DNA from 3 places in the Alteromonas lipotrueae genome. Region 2 is predicted to be linked to each of the others. Evidence: predicted binding sites of a transcription regulator. Region 2 holds the regulator's gene; each other region holds the start of a gene.
What was found. Region 2 encodes sigma-54, which starts transcription at its own class of promoters, with help from an activator protein. Its sites were predicted from a motif close to GTTGGCACGNNNNTNGNNT; they were not measured.

Region 1: the regulator sigma-54 is predicted to act here: its motif matches at 2,693-2,711, upstream of KYS23_RS12820 (Tll0287-like domain-containing protein).
Region 3: the regulator sigma-54 is predicted to act here: its motif matches at 2,401-2,419, upstream of glnK (P-II family nitrogen regulator).

The regions. Positions count from the first base shown of each region.
Region 1 covers NZ_JAESDJ010000008.1:144,367-151,269, forward strand. The annotation lists gene cydB (cytochrome d ubiquinol oxidase subunit II) at 1-10, opposite strand, end outside; gene KYS23_RS12815 (cytochrome ubiquinol oxidase subunit I) at 7-1,587, opposite strand; gene KYS23_RS12820 (Tll0287-like domain-containing protein) at 2,000-2,617, opposite strand; gene KYS23_RS12825 (sigma-54 interaction domain-containing protein) at 2,830-4,092, shown strand; gene KYS23_RS12830 (hypothetical protein) at 4,176-4,598, shown strand; gene KYS23_RS12835 (TonB-dependent receptor) at 4,677-6,770, shown strand; gene KYS23_RS12840 (sulfite exporter TauE/SafE family protein) at 6,897-6,903, opposite strand, start outside.
Region 2 covers NZ_JAESDJ010000001.1:163,851-170,753, reverse strand. The annotation lists gene lptA (lipopolysaccharide transport periplasmic protein LptA) at 1-384, shown strand, start outside; gene lptB (LPS export ABC transporter ATP-binding protein) at 387-1,112, shown strand; gene KYS23_RS00695 (RNA polymerase factor sigma-54) at 1,188-2,672, shown strand; gene hpf (ribosome hibernation promoting factor) at 2,702-2,989, shown strand; gene ptsN (PTS IIA-like nitrogen regulatory protein PtsN) at 2,998-3,441, shown strand; gene rapZ (RNase adapter RapZ) at 3,480-4,325, shown strand; gene KYS23_RS00675 (HPr family phosphocarrier protein) at 4,325-4,597, shown strand; gene mgtE (magnesium transporter) at 4,756-6,114, shown strand; gene KYS23_RS00665 (cache domain-containing protein) at 6,152-6,903, opposite strand, start outside.
Region 3 covers NZ_JAESDJ010000002.1:354,220-361,122, forward strand. The annotation lists gene KYS23_RS04965 (helix-turn-helix transcriptional regulator) at 1-310, shown strand, start outside; gene KYS23_RS04970 (DMT family transporter) at 525-1,406, shown strand; gene KYS23_RS04975 (hypothetical protein) at 1,424-2,254, opposite strand; gene glnK (P-II family nitrogen regulator) at 2,479-2,817, shown strand; gene KYS23_RS04985 (ammonium transporter family protein) at 2,850-4,097, shown strand; gene ggt (gamma-glutamyltransferase) at 4,281-5,960, shown strand; gene KYS23_RS04995 (Dyp-type peroxidase) at 6,011-6,903, shown strand, end outside.

The DNA.
Region 1 (6,903 bases), on a different contig from region 2:
AATCAATCATGCGTTTGCTCCTTTTGCATCAAAGTCGATTAAATCGTCATCTTCATCACTATGGTTATCTTCAGGGGGCACTGGCCCTTTTTTGGCAAATTTCTTCATTAAGTAGAAGGCAACAATGAACATCACAGTGTAAAACGCTGAGTAAGCGACTAACGTAGTGACAATGTCAGAGATAGACAAATTAGACGTTGACGCATGCACCGGTAAAATCTCTGCAATAGACCAAGGCTGGCGACCAAACTCAGCCACAAACCAACCGGCTTCACACGCCACCCAAGGAAGCGGCAAGCTATACAATGAAGCTTTTAATAACCAGCGAGGCTGCGTAATTTTATGTTGGGTGCTGTAGTAGAAGGCAGCTAAGAACACAGCTAACATAATAAAGCCTGATGCCACCATTAAGCGGAAACTCCAAAATAAGGGGGCAACTTGAGGAATACTGTAATCCACTGCTTTTTGTAAGGCTGCTTCAGAAGGCTGTGTTACATCGTCCGTAAATGGCTCTAACAACATGGCGTAACCCATATTATCTTTGTGTGCCTCAAACAGCGCGAGTTCTTCTGCTGAAGCCGTTCCATCTCGAACACTATCGAGCAAACCGTACGCTTTAATACCATCAAGAATACGTAAGCGGTTTTCTGCTTTAATGTCTTTTAAGCCTTTAACTTCCTCAGTAAGTGAACGAGTAGCAATAATGCCCATCGCCCAAGGAATTTGAAGTGCGTATTCGGTTTCTTCTTTGTCATCATTAGGAATACCAAATACAGTAAAAGGCGCAGGTGCTGGATGGGTCTCATATTCCGCTTCAACCGCTGCCAATTTTACTTTTTGCACTTCTCCTAATTCGTAGCCACTTTCGTCACCAAGCACAATAACTGACAAGGTAGCCGCTAAGCCAAAACTCGCAGCAATGGCAAAGGAACGTCGAGCGAAGGCAATATGCTTATGGTTTAGTAAGTAGTAACTCGAAATAGCCAATACAAACATGGCCCCCGTTACGTAACCAGCTGAAACAGTATGCACAAACTTAACTTGTGCTACCGGGTTAAAGATAACCTCAGCAAAGCTTGTCATTTCCATGCGCATGGCTTCAAAATTGAATTCAGCCCCTATAGGGTATTGCATCCAGCCGTTGGCAATGAGGATCCATAGTGCTGAGAAGTTAGAGCCAATAGCCACTAACCAAGTGGTCATTAAATGCCTTCCCTTTGACATTTTATCCCAGCCGAAGAAGAACAGCCCAACAAAAGTAGATTCTAGGAAGAACGCCATCAGACCTTCAATAGCCAGCGGTGCCCCAAAAATATCCCCAACATAGTGAGAATAGTATGACCAATTCATTCCGAATTGGAACTCCATAGTGAGCCCGGTAGCCACACCAATGGCGAAGTTAATACCAAACAACTTGCCCCAAAACTGAGTCATTTGTTTGTAAATTTCTTTGCCTGTCATTACATAAACGGATTCCATAATGGCAAGCATGAAACTCAACCCTAAGGTTAAGGGCACAAATATAAAGTGGAACATCGCAGTTAGCGCAAATTGCCACCGCGATAGCTCGACTAACGTATCGCTCATGGGTTTTCTCCCTAGTTAAAAAACAGTACGGCAAGCCGCTAAAATTCTTTTAAATCAATAACCTTAAAAATAAGGCCGCACCGTAAGACTTGTACTTCTGAAGGAGGTTTAGCAAGCTTTGCGCCAGCTATGGCACGATTGCCCATCACCACCTGTATTCCCTACCATGCGGCGCAATTATTCCATCAAGTTGGATTTACCGCCTTGATCCACCTCAAACAAGATGAGAGGAGAATGCGCCAAAAATGTCAATCAGTGCCATTTTTGACACAAAAAAGTGATATGAGCAGTAGCGGAAAGGTTTGAGAGTGGGGCGTTTACAGGAAAGGTGGGGAATGCAGGAAAAAATGCATGGCGTGCCGTTAACGGATGCCGGTAAAGACACGTTGCATTTCCTTGAAAAAAGAAAAGGCTATTCGGGTGAATAGGTAAGTGTAAAAGCACCTCTTAAACTTCCTGGCGCAAAGCCCGTTGCGGTGTCTTCAGGGTATTTTTCCCTAATAATACCTAACACCGCAGGATCCACGTTATTGCCATGACAAGCCGTACACACTTGCCCCGTAACAATCGCTGACATATAGCGTAATTCACCGGTTTCCTCATTCCAACGTGATGCCTCTAACGGCATAGGCAATTGCTTAGATAAGGCATCTGCAAACTCGTGCAATTGGGTTTCTTCCCATCCATCTGGTTGGTTGTCTTGATTACGCACCCGCAGCGCGGTGCGCCCCACGGTCCAACCATCCTTCTTGAGTGCTTGCGCGATAGGCCCAGCGGCCACATAACATGCTTCTACACCTTCTTCTAAACCGCCCTTAGCTATCGCTTGTTGCAGCCGTGCTTTTAAAGCACCACCCAATGCTTTAGCATTGGTACGTGCTTGATTTAACTTGCCTTCGGGTCCTGCTAGTATGACGGCTTCCGTTTCCTGTTGTGTCGCTAAGCTGTCTTGCGGCTGCAGAGTTTTGGCCGACAGCCCAGTTGACAAAAGTAATCCACCTATTACACCAACCGTTAATGTCATTTTCATTTTTTTTCCTCGTACCGGAGAGTTACCCACCTACATATGTTGGGTTTGAAGTTACACACTTGTTCATCAACAGACCTACAAGGCGCGTGCCAATGTGATACCTTAAACCTAGATTAGTTATCTTGTGGGTTCGAATTGTGTGCATACGTCATGCATACCCAGCCCGTATTGCTAGGTGAAGCTGTTACATGAATATCTCGATTGTTCAAGCCATGATAGACGCCATCGATAAACCCGCTATTTTCATCAATCATCAATATGTAATAGAAGCGGTTAATCAGCCTTATCGTAATACCTATCCTGTGGATATTATTCCGGGAGATAGCCAGTGCTTTAAGGTGTCACACGGTAATACCAAGCCTTGTGATCAATGCGGTGAAAGTTGCCCTATTCAACAATGCAAAGAAACCGGCCGCACTGCAAGTGTGGTTCACATTCACACCACAAAAAGCGGTCAAAGCTACTGTGATATTCTCATGCGACCGGTTCACGATGCTAACGGCGACCTGCTTGGTTACTTAGAAATATTAGATAAACTCGCGTTCGCCTCAAATTACCCGACTAAGGGTAAAATGATAGGTGAGTCTGCCGCCTTTAAAGCGATGCTGAATAAAATTAATCGGGCCGCAAAATCCGATATAGCCGTGTTGCTTCAAGGTGAAACGGGTACAGGTAAAGAGCTGGTTTCTCATGCCCTGCATACCAGTAGCCACCGCGCCGAAAAACCTTTTGTAGTAATAGAGTGTACTGGGTTAGCTGATTCGCTTTTTGAATCGGAGTTATTCGGCTACGAGAAAGGTGCTTTTACAGGCGCGCAATCGAACAAGAAGGGGTTGGTTGATGCCGCCCAAGGTGGAACGCTGTTTTTTGACGAAATTGGCGATGTTCCTCTTACCATGCAAGTGAAGTTACTGCGGCTGCTTGAAACTCAAACCTACCGCCCAGTTGGAAGCGTTCAAGTTAAAAAAGCCGATTTCCGTTTAGTATGCGCTACCCATAAAGACTTAAAGTCCTTGGTGGAAAAAGGTGAATTTAGACAAGACCTCTACTACCGAATTGCGGGCTTCCCCATACACCTTCCGCCGCTTCGCGAGCGTCAAAGCGATATTGCCATGCTGTGCAGCCACATGTTGCATGAACTCCCCTCGAAAAAACGCTTACACAAATCCACTCTTGAAGTGCTAAGTCACTATACCTATCCAGGTAACATTCGTGAGCTTAAGAATATTGTGGAGCAAGCGTACTTATTGGCAGATGAAAATGTTATTTACCCCACAGACTTACCCGAGTTAGTCTGCGAGCCCACATCCCATAACAGCGCAAGTGTTCTCACTCTGGAAGCTGCTGAAGCTAAGTACCTAGAAGAGGTAATAGCAAAACATGAAGGCAGTATAGATTCCCTTGCCATAGCACTGGGTATCAGCCAGCGAACCTTGTACCGTAAGCTTCAAGCGTTAGGACTAAAGATTAAATAACACGCGGTAAAAACCCCTTTCAACATCCTATATTTAACGTATTATTAAGTAAGTTCCGGTAGAAATAGAATAGCGCTTTGCCATTGAAGTCATTATTTACACTGCTAGTTTGCCTAACCTTGCTATTGCAAAATGCGATGGCATTGAAGCTTGCGGCTGTAACAATGGAAAAGGCGCAGCAACTGACTACTGAATTGAATGACAGCAGTAACGATATAGAACTCATTTGTACTGGCAGTACCATGCGCTGGATATCATTAAGCGCTACTGAGCATGCCGGTGAATTTGTTTATGTTAGTGTCGATATCAGCAAGGTACCGGTAGAACATATCGACTGTACCAACAGTCTACTTTCTGATTTACCCAATGCGGTTACGGCTCCTGACTTTTCACTTCCTTTAATCACCTTTGTTCGCTTTAACAACCTAGCTACTGCCATTGCACAGCGACCCTACACGGCATACGCCTACGCAGCTCCGCTCTCGCGCGCTCCACCTCTTTCATAGTTTTCCCATCACACTTTACTTATAACGCGCTTTAATCAGCTTTATCGCTGACGTTGTTTAATTAGAAATGGAATAATTATGAAAAAAACAGCCATTGCACTAGCAGTATGTTCTGCTGGCTTATCCCCCTTTTTGTATGCTCAAGAAACTTCATCAACAGAAGTGATTACCGTTATTGGCGAACCGCTCACCGCCACCAATAATGCGCCCGTTTCAGCCTCTACCAATACCGAAGCTGACTATGGTGATCAACTCGCCACGCTACCTGGCGTGACTATTTCGCGAAATGGCCCCGTAACTGGGCTAATCCAGTATCGTGGCCTTTATGGTGACAGAGTCGGCGTGACTATTGATGGAGTAGATATAGCGGGCGCAGGTCCAAATTCCATGGACTCCCCGCTTTCACACGTGTTACCTGAACCAGGGCTTCAGGCCGTGCTGTATCGCGGAATAGTACCGGTAAGTGCAGGGGTTGAAACCTTAGGTGGTAAGCTAGACATTCGTGCCGACGCTCAGCACTTATTTTCACAAGCTAACGGCCTGCAGTTTAATGCCAGCGCCAGTGCATTTTCTCCCGGCGATGCACAGCAGTACCAAGCCAATGCGTTTTATGGCGCAGACAATGGCTTTTTTACCGGCGCATTCACCCACCAGCAACGCGAAGATCGCGAGGCTGGTTCTAGCAATACCGCCTCAAACATAACTATTCCTAATTCTCAGTACCAAAGAAACGGCGGAAAACTGCGCGCGGGCTATAGTTGGGGCAAGCATAGTCTAGATGTCAGCTACCAAACACTGAACACTAACAACAGCGGCACTGCGGCGCTTGCAATGGATATTTCGTTTATAGACGCGGCGTGGTATCGCTTAGGTTATCAATATCAAGCCGATGATGAGCGTATGTTGAAAATGAGCGTGTTTGGCAATAGCAACCAACACGCCATGGATAATGCTTCCCAACGCGCGATTTCAATGGCAAGCATGGCTAGACAAAACGACGCCGATTCTGTGGCGCAGGGTGTAGAGGCAACTTACATTACCCCTGCCCTTGATGGTGAACTCGAAGTAGGCTTTAGCCATTTACACAGCCGAAATAATTCTGTTATCACCAACCCGAATAACAGCGCATTTTATATCAACAACTTTAGCGATATTACCCGCGATACCTACAGTGGTTTCACCGAATGGCATCGAACAACCGACACCGCTGATTACTTGCTGGGCCTTCGTTATACCCAAATTGATATGGACGCTGATGCAATTGGCTCTAACATGGTGATGATGAACGATGCGGTGGCTATGCTAGCGTCTAACTTCAACAATGCCGAACGTAGTGAAACCTACAATATGCTAGATGCGGCAGCCACTATTCAAGTACCCGTAAGCGAAACCATGACAGTATTTACGGGTATCTCACAAAAAAACCGTGCGCCCAACTATTACGAACGTTACACCTGGTTACCGTTAGGCATTACAGGCGGCATGGCTGACGGGCTCAATTACATTGGTAACCTTGAACTTGATAAGGAAACTGCTCGTCAAATTGAGTTTGGTGTTACTTACAGCAAAAACAACTGGACGGTTTCACCACGGCTTTATTACCAAGACATAAAAGACTACATTGCTGGCACACCGAGCAGCAATGCAGCCGCAGTTATGTTCTCAACCATGATGGGGTCAGATACACCATTTCAATGGACTAATACTGACGCTGTTATTAAAGGAGCTGATGTAACTATTAACGCTAAGCTATCGAATAACTTGTTGTTAACCTCAACCGCCAGTGTTAGCCATGGTAACCGTGACGATATAGACGACGCGCTATTTCGCATTGCCCCCGAGCAACTAACTACCCGTATCGAGTGGCAAAGCGAGCTAATGCAATCGCCGCTTATGTTGTCGGTTACTTCTCATTTAGCGGGTGCGCAAAATCATACGTCTGCCCTCCAAAATGAAAGCAGTACATCAGGTTACGGGCTTATACATATAGGCGCACGCTGGCAACTTACTCAAGCTTTCAGCGTGTCGGCACAGCTTCAAAATGCGTTTGATAAGTACTATACCGCTCATACCGCGGGTGTTAACCGCGTATCAGATGTCGATATTGCGGTAGGGGATAAACTGCCTGGGACTGGCAGGGAATGGCAGGTCTCAGCAAGCTATCGCTTTTAGCTGGCCCGTTCCCAAAGCGAGCTAACATGTAAATTACGATAAAAAATGTAAAGTGATAGGCGAAGATATTCGCCTATCACGCTTACGTTGAGTAATTCATAGACAAACAATAGCGAACAGGCTGACCTACACT
Region 2 (6,903 bases):
ATTACCCAAGGTTCTTTGGTGATAAATGCCGATGAAGTTGAGGTTATTGCCAGCGAAGGAGATGGACGAGAGATATTTGTTGCTCGCGGCAAACCTGCCAGCTACTCGCAAAAATTAGAAGATGGCGCCCCCGTTACCGCCAAAGCCAACGAAATACGCTATGAAGTGGTAAATCGAACTATTTCTTTACAAGGGAATGCAGAGCTACAGCAAGATACCAGCAAAGTACAAGGCGACAAGATTACTTTCGACATGGTCACGGAACAATTGCTTGCAACAGGCGGCGAAGACGGTGAAGGTGGTAGAGTAACTACGGTATTTACGCCTGAGGCAATACGTAAAGCGTCATCGAATAACGAAGGCGATAAGGCGGACGGCAACTAATCATGGCAACGTTGAGCGCACAGAGTCTTGCAAAGGCGTATAAAGCCCGTCAAGTGGTTCGCGATGTAAGCTTATCAGTTTCGACTGGGCAAATCGTTGGATTACTCGGCCCCAATGGTGCCGGTAAAACCACAACTTTTTACATGATTGTAGGCTTAGTACCCCTTGATAAGGGCAAAATCAGTATTGATGACAGCGAATTAACCCATGAGCCCATGCACGAGCGTGCACGACGCGGAATTGGGTATTTACCGCAAGAGGCCTCAATTTTTAGAAAATTGACGGTGTTTGAGAACATCATGGCTATCTTACAGACCCGTAAAGGGTTGAGTTCAGCGGAACAAGAACAAGAAGCCGATGCGCTACTTGATGAATTTAATATTAACCATATACGTAATAGTACGGGTATGAGTTTATCCGGTGGTGAACGTCGCCGGGTAGAAATCGCGCGAGCATTAGCCGCTGATCCGCAATTTATTTTGCTTGATGAGCCATTTGCTGGTGTTGATCCTATATCGGTTAATGATATAAAGAAGATCATTCAACATCTTCGTGACAGAGGAATTGGAATCCTCATCACCGATCACAACGTAAGAGAAACACTGGATGTGTGTGAGAAAGCGTATATTGTGAGCCAAGGCGAACTCATCGCGCAAGGGACAGCAGAACAAGTTTTAAGTAATCAGAAAGTAAGGGATGTATACCTAGGAGAACAATTCAGGCTATAGTTACTGTAACCGAATTGTCATTTTCAGTTTTAAGCACGGGTATATTCACAACAAGAGTTTAAAAATAAGACGTAGATGAAACCATCTTTACAGCTAAAGTTCAGTCAACAACTTACCATGACACCGCAGTTGCAGCAGGCAATCAAGCTGCTGCAGTTGTCTACGCTCGACCTGCAACAAGAGATTCAGGAAGCACTAGACTCAAACCCACTTTTGGAAGTTGAAGAAGGCGGCGATGACCATCCTGTTGAGAAAAACAACATGGACGGCGACGACCCTTCTGTAGAAGCTGCTCCTACTGCATCTAGCGATTCGTTAGAAGCAGGTGACGCGCTTGAAAAGAACGACCTTCCCGATGAACTGCCAATCGACAGTACGTGGGATGAGTATTACTCGGCCTCTTCTGCTCCCGCTCCTGGTCCATCAAATAATGATGACGACCAACTGTTTCAGGGTGAAACCACCGACAATATTCAAGACCACTTGCTATGGCAAATGCGGTTAACCCCGTTTTCGGATACCGACCGCGCCATTGCTACCGCCATTATCGACTCAATCGATGAATCTGGTTACCTGAACGTCCCCATCGAACAGATTTTAGAATCGGTGAATTCTGACGACGTAGAAGAATTGGTGGAAATGGACGAAGTTGAATGTGTACTCAAACGTATTCAAATGTTCGACCCTATCGGTTCAGGTTCGCGTACACCGCAAGAATGTTTGCTTGTACAGCTTCGCCAGTTCTCAGACGATACGCCATGGCTTGCAGAAGCAAGACAACTTATCAATGAGTACTCGGACCTACTTAGCAGCAAAGACTACCGTACGTTAATGCGCAAGAGCCGTTTGAAAGAAGATCAACTTCGCGAAGCCATGCGCTTACTGCAAACGTTGAATCCTCGTCCAGGTAGTGCATTAATTACCAAAGAACCGGAATACGTTATTCCTGATGTTTCGGTAAACAAGAAGAATGGCCGCTGGGTGGTAGAACTTAACCCCGATAGCTTGCCAAAGTTAAGCGTAAATCAGCAATATGCCGCTATGAGCAGACGCTCTAAAAACAGCAGCGATTCGCAATTTATTCGCTCACATATGCAAGAAGCCAAATGGTTTATAAAAAGCCTTGAATCAAGGAACGACACCTTGATGAAAGTAGCAAACTGTATTGTGCAGCAACAAATGGGCTTTTTCGAGCACGGCCCAGAAATGATGAAACCAATGGTGCTAAATGATGTCGCAGAAATGGTAGATATGCATGAATCCACCATCTCACGTGTCACCACGCAAAAATATATGCATACCCCACGTGGCATATTTGAGTTGAAATATTTCTTCTCTAGTCACGTAGCAACGGAATCTGGTGGTGAGTGTTCATCTACCGCTATTCGCGCACTAATTAAAAAGCTTGTGGCTGCGGAAACGCCCAGCAAGCCATTAAGCGATAGCAAGATTGCTCAATTGTTGGCCGAACAAGGCATCAAAGTTGCCCGGCGGACAATAGCAAAATACCGGGAATCATTATCGATTCCGCCGTCAAACCAACGCAAAAGCCTTATTTAAAGGCCTTGATAATTTAAGGAAGACGAAATATGCAAATCAACCTTACCGGTCATCATGTCGAAATTACTGATTCTTTGCGTAGCTATGTCGATACTAAGTTCAGCAAACTAGAGCGTCACTTTGATCACATATCTAATGTGCATGTCATCCTGAACGTCGAAAAACTTAATCAAAAAGCCGAAGCCACCATGCACCTCAGCGGAGCAGAAGTGTTTGCTTCATCACATAACACCGACATGTATGCGGCGATAGACAGCATGATCGACAAGCTCGACAGGCAAGTTATCAAGCATAAGGAAAAGCTGAAAAAGCACTAAATATTAATATGGAAATTCAAGCCATAGTAAGTTTGGACCGCACCGAGTGTGCGGTTCAATGTAACAGTAAAAAACGTATTCTAGAGATTATTAGCGACATTGCTGCTAAAAATAATCCCGACATCGATCAGGCCACAGTGTTAAATAGCCTACTCGCCCGTGAACGAATGGGAAGTACGGGTATTGGCAATGGTATTGCATTGCCTCACGGTCGATTACCGGGCTTAGAACACGTTATCGCCATTATTGTAACCAGCAACCCTGCCATCGATTTTGATGCGCTTGACGATCAGCCCGTAGATATCTTCTTTGCCCTGTTAGTGCCTGAAGAGAAAACAGAAGGTCACTTACAAACACTTGCTACCGTTGCGGGAAAACTAAGTGATAAAGAAACGGTGAAAGCCATTAGGCGGGCCTCCACCAGTGACGACATTATTACGGCTTTAAGCTAATAAAGCACAGCACCATATTTTAAAAGGGAGAAATGCAGGTGAAACTGATTATTATCAGTGGTCGATCCGGTTCGGGAAAATCAGTTGCACTACGTGCCCTTGAAGATTTAGGCTACTATTGCGTAGATAATATTCCGGTTAACCTTCTCCCTACCCTTACTCATACCGTGGTTGATGAATATGACCAAGTCGCGGTAAGTATCGATGTAAGGAATCTGCCAAAAAATCCAGCGGACTTGGTAGAGATTTTAGATTACCTACCCTCGTCTTGGTCTATGACCATTGTGTATATTGACGCCAGCGACGATGTGTTGGTGAAACGTTTCAGCGAAACCCGCCGATTGCATCCGCTAGCTAAGCTCAACAAATCTTTATCTGAATCGATAAAAGCCGAATCAGACTTACTTGCGCCTATTGTTGAGCGCGCCGATTTGTATATTGATACGGATAAGCTCACAATTCATCAACTCGCAGAGCTTATTCGCGAGCGAATTCTAGGTAAGAAAAGCTCTCGGCTAGTATTGGTCTTTGAATCGTTTGGCTTTAAACACGGCATCCCCAAAGACGCCGACTATGTATTTGACGCCCGCTTTCTCCCCAACCCACATTGGGAGCCCGATTTAAAACACTTAACTGGCTTAGATGCCCCCGTAGAAGTATTTTTAGGTTCCCAGCCTGTTGTAACCAAATTCATTTGGCAAATTCAGAACTTGATAACCACATGGTTACCTCACTTAGAACGCAATAACCGTAGTTATGTCACCATTGCGATTGGTTGTACCGGCGGTCAGCACCGCTCAGTATTTATTGCTCAATCGTTAGCGAAAACCTTTGGCGAAATGCATCCCGATGTACAAATTCGCCACCGCGAGTTAAATCAGTAATGACCATCGAAAAAACACTTACCATAGTCAATAAATTGGGCTTACACGCCCGCGCTGCCACACAGTTGGTTCAATTAGCCAATCAATTTGATGCAAAAATAGTGTTGGTGAAAGGCGATAAGAAAGCCGATGCTAACAGTGTGCTGGGCTTAATGATGCTGGAAAGCCACCAAGGTGAACAGGTGAACGTTGTGGTTGAAGGTAATGATGCCGAAGCAGCATTAAACGCCATTGAAACGTTAATTGAAGGCCGTTTCAACGAAGACGAGTAATGCTGCACTCGCCTGTGTTACGATTTTCGGTATAAAGCCGCCTATAATTTCACCACATAGCCCGTAATTGTCTGTCGTTACTGCGCTTTTGTCATGACAGCGTCATGGCAATTGCGATATCCTACCGTTATAGAAAATTCCATTTTTAGGCGAAAGCAGTGGCAGAAGCACTGGTCTCAAAATACGTACAAAGCCAACTTCGGGCACTTAATGGCGCGTTAAATAACGGCCAATTTGTTTCTGTACGTAAGCTTCTGCTGGAATTACCCCCTTCTGATGTTGCACATATTCTCGAATCTAGCCCAAGCCGCACCCGAGATGAACTGTGGGAGCTTATTGATGGTGATTTCCACGGTGATATTCTAGAAGAACTCTCTGACGACGTACGTAACGGTATCATCACCAAAATGCTGCCTGCAAACGTCGTAGACGCGTTAGAAGAAATGGATACCGATGACTTAGCGGTTACCCTTAGCAGCCTTCCAGAACCAGTGCTGCAAGACATTCTAGAATCAATGGATGCACAAGACAGACTTCGTGCAGAGCAAGCATTGTCTTACGGTGAAGAGACAGCCGGCTTCATCATGAACACCGACACGATAACCCTTCGCCCTGATGTGACCATTGATGTAGTACTTCGTTATATTCGCCTTAAAGGCGAATTACCTAAAAACACCGATACCTTTTATGTAGTAAACCGTACTGATAATTTAGTCGGTATCGTACCGGTAACGCGATTACTCACCGCTGAGACTGAAGCCAAAGTATCAGATGTCATGGATGAAGAATCTGAAGCGATTCCTGTGCATATGCCAGATGATGAAGTGGCGAGCTTATTCGAACGCTATAACTGGCTATCAGCCCCTGTCGTTGACGAGAAAAACCGCCTAGTAGGGCGTATCACCATAGATGATGTGGTAGATATTATTCGTGAAGATGCCGAGCACTCTATGATGAGTATGGCGGGTTTAGATGATGACGAAGACACTTTTGCCCCTGTGCTTCAAAGTACCAAACGACGCTCTGTATGGTTGGCAGTAAACCTGGTTACCGCGCTAATGGCAGCCATGGTAAGCGACTTGTTTGAGGCCACACTGAGCCAATTAGCCGTACTCGCCATACTGAACACCATAGTACCAAGTATGGGCGGCGTAGCGGGTAACCAAACCCTTACGCTTGTTATTCGTGGTATGGCACTGGGTCACGTAAACGCCAGCAACTCCCGATGGTTAATAAGCAAAGAAATATCTATTGGCTTCTTAAATGGGGCCATTTGGGCAATATTAATTGCTTCGGTAATAGCGCTTTGGAAACAAGACTACATGCTAGGCATCATTATCGCCTTCGCCATGTTGGTTAACATGATAGCCGCAGCGCTAGCAGGCGCTACTTTGCCGCTCATCATGAAACGTTTGAAAATAGACCCTGCACTAGCAGGAAGCGTAATACTCACAACCATCACTGACGTGGTGGGTATATTTGCATTTTTAGGTACTGCGACCCTGTTTTTAATGTAATACCGTGACAATCGCCTACGAGTTGTTCTAAAGCTATTTAGCTTGGCATCATGATGAATGCCACCACATCATTTTGATAATCACCGGTTGTTTTATACTCTCTATACCCTTTAGACACGGCAACACCTATTGCGTATTTCTTACCTTGGTAATTTGTAATTCGAGAGTCTTTTTCGCCAGTTTTTAAGCCTAAAAGTGTGTCGTCTATCTCGATAACCTCTCCCACCTGCTGAGGGCTACCTTCTGTAGCAGAAATAATCATCCCATCACGCTGACAAAACATGCCAAAACAACCCGTTACAGTATACCCGCTTTCATCTTTAGGTAGCGAGTCGTTTAACATTTCAGTGAATTGTGGCTCACTGTCAAACACAATTCCTATACCGCCAACCACATTATTTCGTTCTACACTAGTGATTGACGCGTTGTAGATGTAGGTGTACTTATCATCATACTGCGCGCTAGGAACAAATTTCGACACCGAATATTTTTGTGAATCAGCACACTTTAACGCATCGAAAGCACCACTATGAGTATCAACTTTTTCTCCCACAACCGATGTATGTTTGTTGTTGGATACCGCGATAATAATGCCATTTTTGTCATAAACATATAAATTGGCATAGACAGTGTATAGGTCATTAATGTATCGAAGAATATTTGCAATTTCTTGTTGAGCATCAGGCACAATAGTTGGAAGTTGCAAATACTGACGGAATACTGTGGTAAGCGCCCACCAACGACAATCGTTCGCTCTTTCGTATAGATTTCTGTCCATAATGTCTACCG
Region 3 (6,903 bases), on a different contig from region 2:
TAAACGTATTGCTCCAGTGCTTTCTTGCATTCACCAAGATGTCGCCTATCCACACACTATCACGTCGCTTGCTAACATTGCCTGTGTGGGCGCAACACAATTTAAAAAGCGCTTTATAGCCGCTACTGGGGTGGGGCTAAGGGAATACCTTATTAATGTGCGCATGGAGAAAGCGCGGGCCTTACTAAGCAACACAGATATGCCTATTATTGCGGTGGCTGCAAGCGTGGGGTATGACGATGTGTCTGCGTTTACCCGTCGGTTTAAACAGCATCTGGGCATGCCGCCCTCACACTTTAAACGTCGATAGCCAAGAAGGTAACTATGATCAGTCCCTTTTATTAGCTAAGTATTTATTCGAGTAGTATTTGCCCGCAAAATATTTGAAAGCGTAGTATTCATTAACGCAGCAAAGTTTAACTGAAAATCAGGCTTTTAAATCAACCACACCGCCTTTTCTGCACAGATAGAATATACAATTACGGTTATGCTTAGGCTTCTTAACTTTTAACAATAGGCAAGTAATGGCAACGTTTATAGGGCTTGTGGCCATCATTTCGTGGGGCGTATTAGCTGTATTGGGTGTTTACGCATCGTCAGTGCCGCCTTTCCAGTTACTTTTCATCTGCTTTTCAGTTTCTGCTTTATTGCTTTTTATAAAGCGACTAATCAAGCGAGAATCTTTATACAAATTGCCTAAATTAACACTTACCCAATGGATAGTGGCTACCTGTGGTCTATTTGGATTTCACTTTTGTTATTTCCTTGCCCTTCGCTACGCACCGCCCATCGAAGCAAGCCTTATTGCCTACCTTTGGCCACTGCTGCTCGGTATTGCTGTGGCTAATGCGCATCAACGGGCGTTTGCCGTGATAGGGGGGGCACTAGGGTTTGTTGGTTGCGGAATTTTAGTCACAGGGGGTGAAAGCATTCACTTTAACAGCGAATATACACTAGGCTATGGGCTGGCATTTATTTGCGCCTTAATTTGGTCGGGTTATTCGTGGTTTATGGCTGGCACTAAAAGCGATGTTGAAGACATTGGCTGGATATCGATTGCAGTAGCAATATTGGCGCTGGGTTCCCATTTAACCCTTGAGTCAGGCCATTGGGACCTTTCATTTACCGTCTGGGTAAGTGCCATATTATTAGGTTTGGGGCCTGTAGGCGGCGCGTTTTACCTATGGGATATTGGGCTTAAATTTGGTAATCGCCAGTTGTTAGCAAGCCTAAGCTTTGCCACACCAGTCATTTCCAGTATTGCACTATTTCTATTTGGAATAAGTACACTGTCTGGCGCAATTACAATGGCAATTGCACTTATTATGCTGGGCGCGGTAATTAGCAATGCTGTACCTGCGCTAATTATAAAACGTCGACATCGGCGAGTGGCAAGCGCGCAGTAGCGTAGTTTTTTGATTCGTTATTTCGATGGCTTTTTAGCGACGCGTTCATCGATGAAACGCTCATAATCGCTGCCCTTGCTGCACTCAAGCGTACCGCCCGTAATACCACTTAAAATAGTAAGGGTTTTATTTGTTGTACCAGAGCAGTTTACTTTTTTCACTGGTCTTGCATCAAAGCTTTTATCCTCTTCGCCTTTTCTGGTATCAACAAGGTCAGGGCTTTGTATTTTTTGTCTATGGGCTTTGGCAGCTCGCAAACCTTCTTCAGCTACCACTTCCTGCTCTCGTTGATTGAAAAATTGGGCGGCACCTGCCCGAGGAGATAAATTTAAGCTACCAGCTTTTTGGTTCCTAACTGCGGCATCATTGTTGGTCGCATTGCTATCAATAGTCATCTTTTCTGGTAATTGAGTTTCTTGTACTGGATTTTCCTCCACTGAAGGACTCGATGTGCGTGGGGTTGCAATCGGCTTGTCTATTCTGGAAGTGTCTTTTGCAGAAGCGTCATTTTCAGGGGGGGGAGTAACGTCTACCTTCGGCTCAGCTTCTACCTGGTCAGCTGGGCTGATAACAGGCTGCTTTACGCTAACGGGCGGGAAATACAAGGTTGCACTAATGGGAGCAGGTTTTTGTACAGGTGTTACGCCGCTTTCAAATGTTGTGGAGAAAATGACTATTGCTAACCCAATCAGGTGTAAAAGGGTTGAGATAAGTAAGCCTTTTGCGAGTTTTCTCTTATTGCTTGCACGAAAAAACTGCGCACGTTCAGGCGCATAGTTGAGCTCTATGGAAGGGGTGATATTTGTCATACCTATTAACTGACCTGCTTCGTGACTAATTAGTTCCATCCTAATTTCATCGCTAATTTCAGTTATTTTACCTCACCACGCTCCAAAAATGGGCATTGATGGCGCAATGCACCAATATTGTGCGTTAAATGTAAATAAAATGCACATCATTTTAGTTAACTTATTGTTTTTGTTTGCTAAATATTTGTGGCACATCTCTTGGTTTACTTCCCTGTACAAGACACGAAATGTGCAAAACAACCATTAAAAAACTGGAGCAACTCATGAAACTAGTCACAGCTATCATCAAGCCGTTCAAGCTAGATGATGTTCGTGAAGCCATTTCAGAAATCGGAATTGACGGTCTAACCGTTACCGAAGTGAAAGGTTTCGGACGTCAAAAAGGACACACTGAACTTTACCGCGGAGCGGAATATCAAGTGGATTTCTTACCTAAAGTCAAACTGGAAATTGCAGTTCAGGACGATCAGGTAGATCGCTTGGTAGAAGCCATCGTTGGCGCAGCCAAGACGGGCAAGATTGGTGACGGTAAGGTATTTGTTTACGACCTTGAACAAGCCGTACGTATTCGAACTGGCGAGTCAGACACAGACGCGTTGTAAGCCAAAACGATTAATTTGCGGAGAAAAGCATAATGGAAATTACATTTGAACTCGGGTATGCACTTGATACCTTTTACTTCTTAATCTGCGGTGCACTAGTTATGTGGATGGCGGCAGGTTTCGCCATGCTAGAAGCTGGTTTAGTACGCGCTAAAAACACGACAGAAATTCTAACTAAAAATATCGCGTTATTTGCCATTGCTAGCACCATGTATATGATTTGCGGCTACGGCATCATGTATGGCGGCGGCGAGTGGAGCCCGTTCCTAGGTGGAATTATGGGTGACGGCGCAACAGGTGTTGCTGAAGATGCAGCAACGTATGCACCTTCTGCTGACTTCTTTTTCCAAGTAGTATTCGTTGCAACGGCAATGTCTATTGTTTCGGGTGCAGTGGCTGAGCGTATGAAGCTTTGGGCTTTCTTAGCATTCGCTGTTGTAATGACTGGTTTCATCTATCCGATGGAAGGTGCTTGGACGTGGGGCGGTGAAGCTGTATTTGGCATGTACACCCTTGGTGACCTTGGTTTCTCTGACTTTGCAGGTTCTGGTATTGTTCATATGGCAGGTGCTGCTGCAGCGCTAGCTGGTGTCCTGGTACTCGGTGCTCGTAAAGGCAAATATACTGCTGATGGTAAAGTTAACGCTATTCCAGGTGCTAACCTTCCACTTGCTACGCTAGGTACATTCATTTTATGGATGGGTTGGTTTGGCTTTAACGGTGGTTCAGTACTTGCTACTGCTACAGTTGAAAGTGCAAACGCGGTTGCGATTGTATTTATGAATACTAACGCCGCAGCAGCTGGTGGTTGTATTGCCGCGCTTATCTTAGCACGCATTATGTTCGGCAAAGCTGACCTAACTATGGCCCTTAACGGTGCACTAGCTGGTTTGGTAGCAATTACCGCTGAGCCTTCAACGCCTACTCCGCTTCAAGCAACCTTATTCGGTGGCCTTGGTGGTATCTTAGTAGTACTAAGCATTGTAGCGTTAGATAAACTTAAAATTGATGATCCAGTAGGTGCGATCTCTGTTCACGGTGTGGTTGGTTTACTTGGTCTTATCCTTGTTCCATTCACTAACGACGGTTCAAGCATTGTGGGTCAGTTAATTGGTGCTGCTACCATCTTTGTTTGGGTGTTTGTAGTAAGCCTAGTTGTTTGGTTAGCGATTAAAGCCGTTATTGGTGTTCGTGTAACTGAAGAAGAAGAATTCGACGGTGTTGATATGAGTGAATGTGGTCTGGAAGCTTATCCTGACTTCACCAACGGCCGTACGTAAGGAAGTCTGAACAGGCAAAATTACTTATAATAACGATAATGCCTGTATCACCAATCTTAAGCCCCGCATCTGCGGGGCTTTTTTCGTTTTTCATAAAGTTAAAAATAACGCTAAACTATTGATAATTTACTTAGTTAGCAATAATGCTACATTAGGTTTATTCTCTTATTAGGAAAGTAAATCATGCTGTTGCGATGTTTGTTACTACTGTGTGTCAGTCAAATGGCTTATGGGTACGATAGGGTTACCGGCGCGCCGTTTGCGAGTCGTTCAGAAGTTATTGCTCAACATGGTATGGCTGCGACAAGCCAGCCTCTTGCTACCCAAGTGGCTCTTGATATTCTTAAACGCGGTGGAAGTGCCGTAGATGCCGCCATTGCTGCTAACGCTATGCTGGGGCTTGTTGAGCCCACAGGAGCGGGGGTAGGTGGCGATCTATTCGCAATGGTGTGGGATGCAAAGGAAAACAAGCTAGTTGGGTTAAATGCATCGGGCCGCTCTCCAAAGCTGCTGACCAAACAAGTGTTTAACGATAGAGGTTTAGCGCAAATACCTAAATTTGGCCCACTGCCAGTGTCTGTGCCTGGGGCAGTAGATGGCTGGTTTATGCTACATGAAAAGTTTGGCAAGTTACCTATGACGGCTTTGCTCACGCCGGCCATTGAATATGCTAAAAATGGTTTTCCTGTTTCTGAATTGGTTGCTTATTACTTAGCAATGAACAACGAAAGAATAGGTCATTACGATGGGTTTGCAGAAACGTTTCTTATTAATGGGAAAGTCCCCAAAAAAGGGGATGTTTTTAAGAATCCTGGCCTCGCGGTAACCTACGAAAAAATGGCAACCGGCGGGCGAGATGCTTTTTATAAGGGTGACATTGCGCAAAATATTGACGCCTATATGAAATCGCAAGGTGGCTACCTTTCTTATGCTGATTTAGCGTCGCATACGTCAGAATGGGTAGAGCCGGTATCAGCAAATTATCGCGGCTACGATGTATGGGAGCTTCCCCCTAATGGGCAGGGTATTGCGGCATTACAAATACTCAATATATTAGAGCGCTATGACATCGAAGGCATGGGCTTTAATTCTGCCGAGTATATTCATACCTTTGTGGAAGCGAAAAAGTTAGCATTTGAAGATCGCGCAAAGTTTTATGCTGATCCCGCATTTAACGACATTCCAGTTGAGTGGTTAATTTCCAAAGATTACGCCACTGAACGTCAGCAGCTTATTAACGGCGATAAAGCCGCAGAACGTGTAGACGCAGGTATTTACGATGGTGATACAGTTTATTTAACGGTGGCCGATAAAGACGGTAACATGGTATCGCTAATTCAAAGTAACTATCGCGGTATGGGATCAGGGATGACACCCCCAGGGCTTGGTTTTGTGCTGCAAAATCGCGGGGAGATGTTTACCTTAGAAGAAGGTCATTTCAACGAGCTTAAGCCTGAAAAACGCCCATTTCACACCATTATCCCTGCATTTGTTACTCGTAATGGTGCGCCGTTTTTAAGCTTTGGTGTAATGGGCGGAGGTACTCAACCTCAAATGCATGCGCAAATTATTGTGAACATGCTCGATTTTGGTATGAATTTGCAAGAAGCGGGTGATGCTCCGCGTATTTTGCACAGCGGCTCTAGTTCGCCAACAGGCAAGTTAATGCTTGATGGCGGTTATATCAGTCTTGAATCAGGATTTGATGAGACAGTACAGCGAGAGTTAATGGAGCGAGGTCACACATTGCGTCGCGTTGTTGGTGCTTTTGGGGGCTATCAGGCAATTATGTGGGATGATAAGCGCAACGTTTACTTTGGGGCTTCTGAAAGCCGAAAAGATGGACAAGCTGCGGGTTATTAATACACACTCGTATCATTGTTCGCCATGGTTAAATAACAATAAGAGTGCCCATGACACAACCACAAAAAGGGATTTGCGCAGAACCTAATTTACATGCGCAATATTTACTGCTTAACGTTATTGATGACGATAGTGAGGCGGTAAGGGCGAAGCTTGCCCGCGTGTTAGATATATTCGAACACTTTGAGTCTGAGCATTACGAAGCTATGGTGACCGGTGTTGTGGCTATTGGAACTGGCTATTGGACTGAAGTGTACCCAGGCTTAATTCCAGTAGAACTGATGCCTTTCCCTGATATGCAATGTGAAGATAGAAGTGCGCCTACAATGCCCTGTGATTTGTTTATTCAAATTAGGGCTGACCGTTTAGATATTTGCCATGCTATTGGCATTGAGGTCATGGATTTACTTCGATTACACGTAGAAATGGTAGAACAAATTCGTGGTTTTCGTTACCTTGATGGTCGCGATCTTACCGGGTACTTGTATGCAGCAGACAACCCTCGTGGAATGAAACGCAGAGAGGTTGCCATCATAAATGAAAACGATCCTGATTTTATCGGTGGAAGTTATCTACACGTACAGCGCTACAAACATGACTTGCGCCGTTGGCACAGCCTCTCATCACGGCAGCAAGAACAAGTGATGGGAACCACTCAGCAGCATAACTTAGTGAGTGCAGAACAATCTGAATCTTCTCATAGTGTTCGCGCCAACATAATTACCACTGAAAGTGGTAAAGCAGGGCTGATTAAACAAGGTATGCCGTATGGCGATATGGTGTCGCAAGGTTTACTGTTCGTGAGTTGCTCGGCCAGTGCTAGGCCCTTTAAAGCCATGCTACATAGTCAAATATACGGCAATGGTGATGGAGATTATGACCGCTGGTTAGATTTCACCAACGCGGAAACTGGCGCTGCCTTTTTTGCGCCATCCGTTACTTT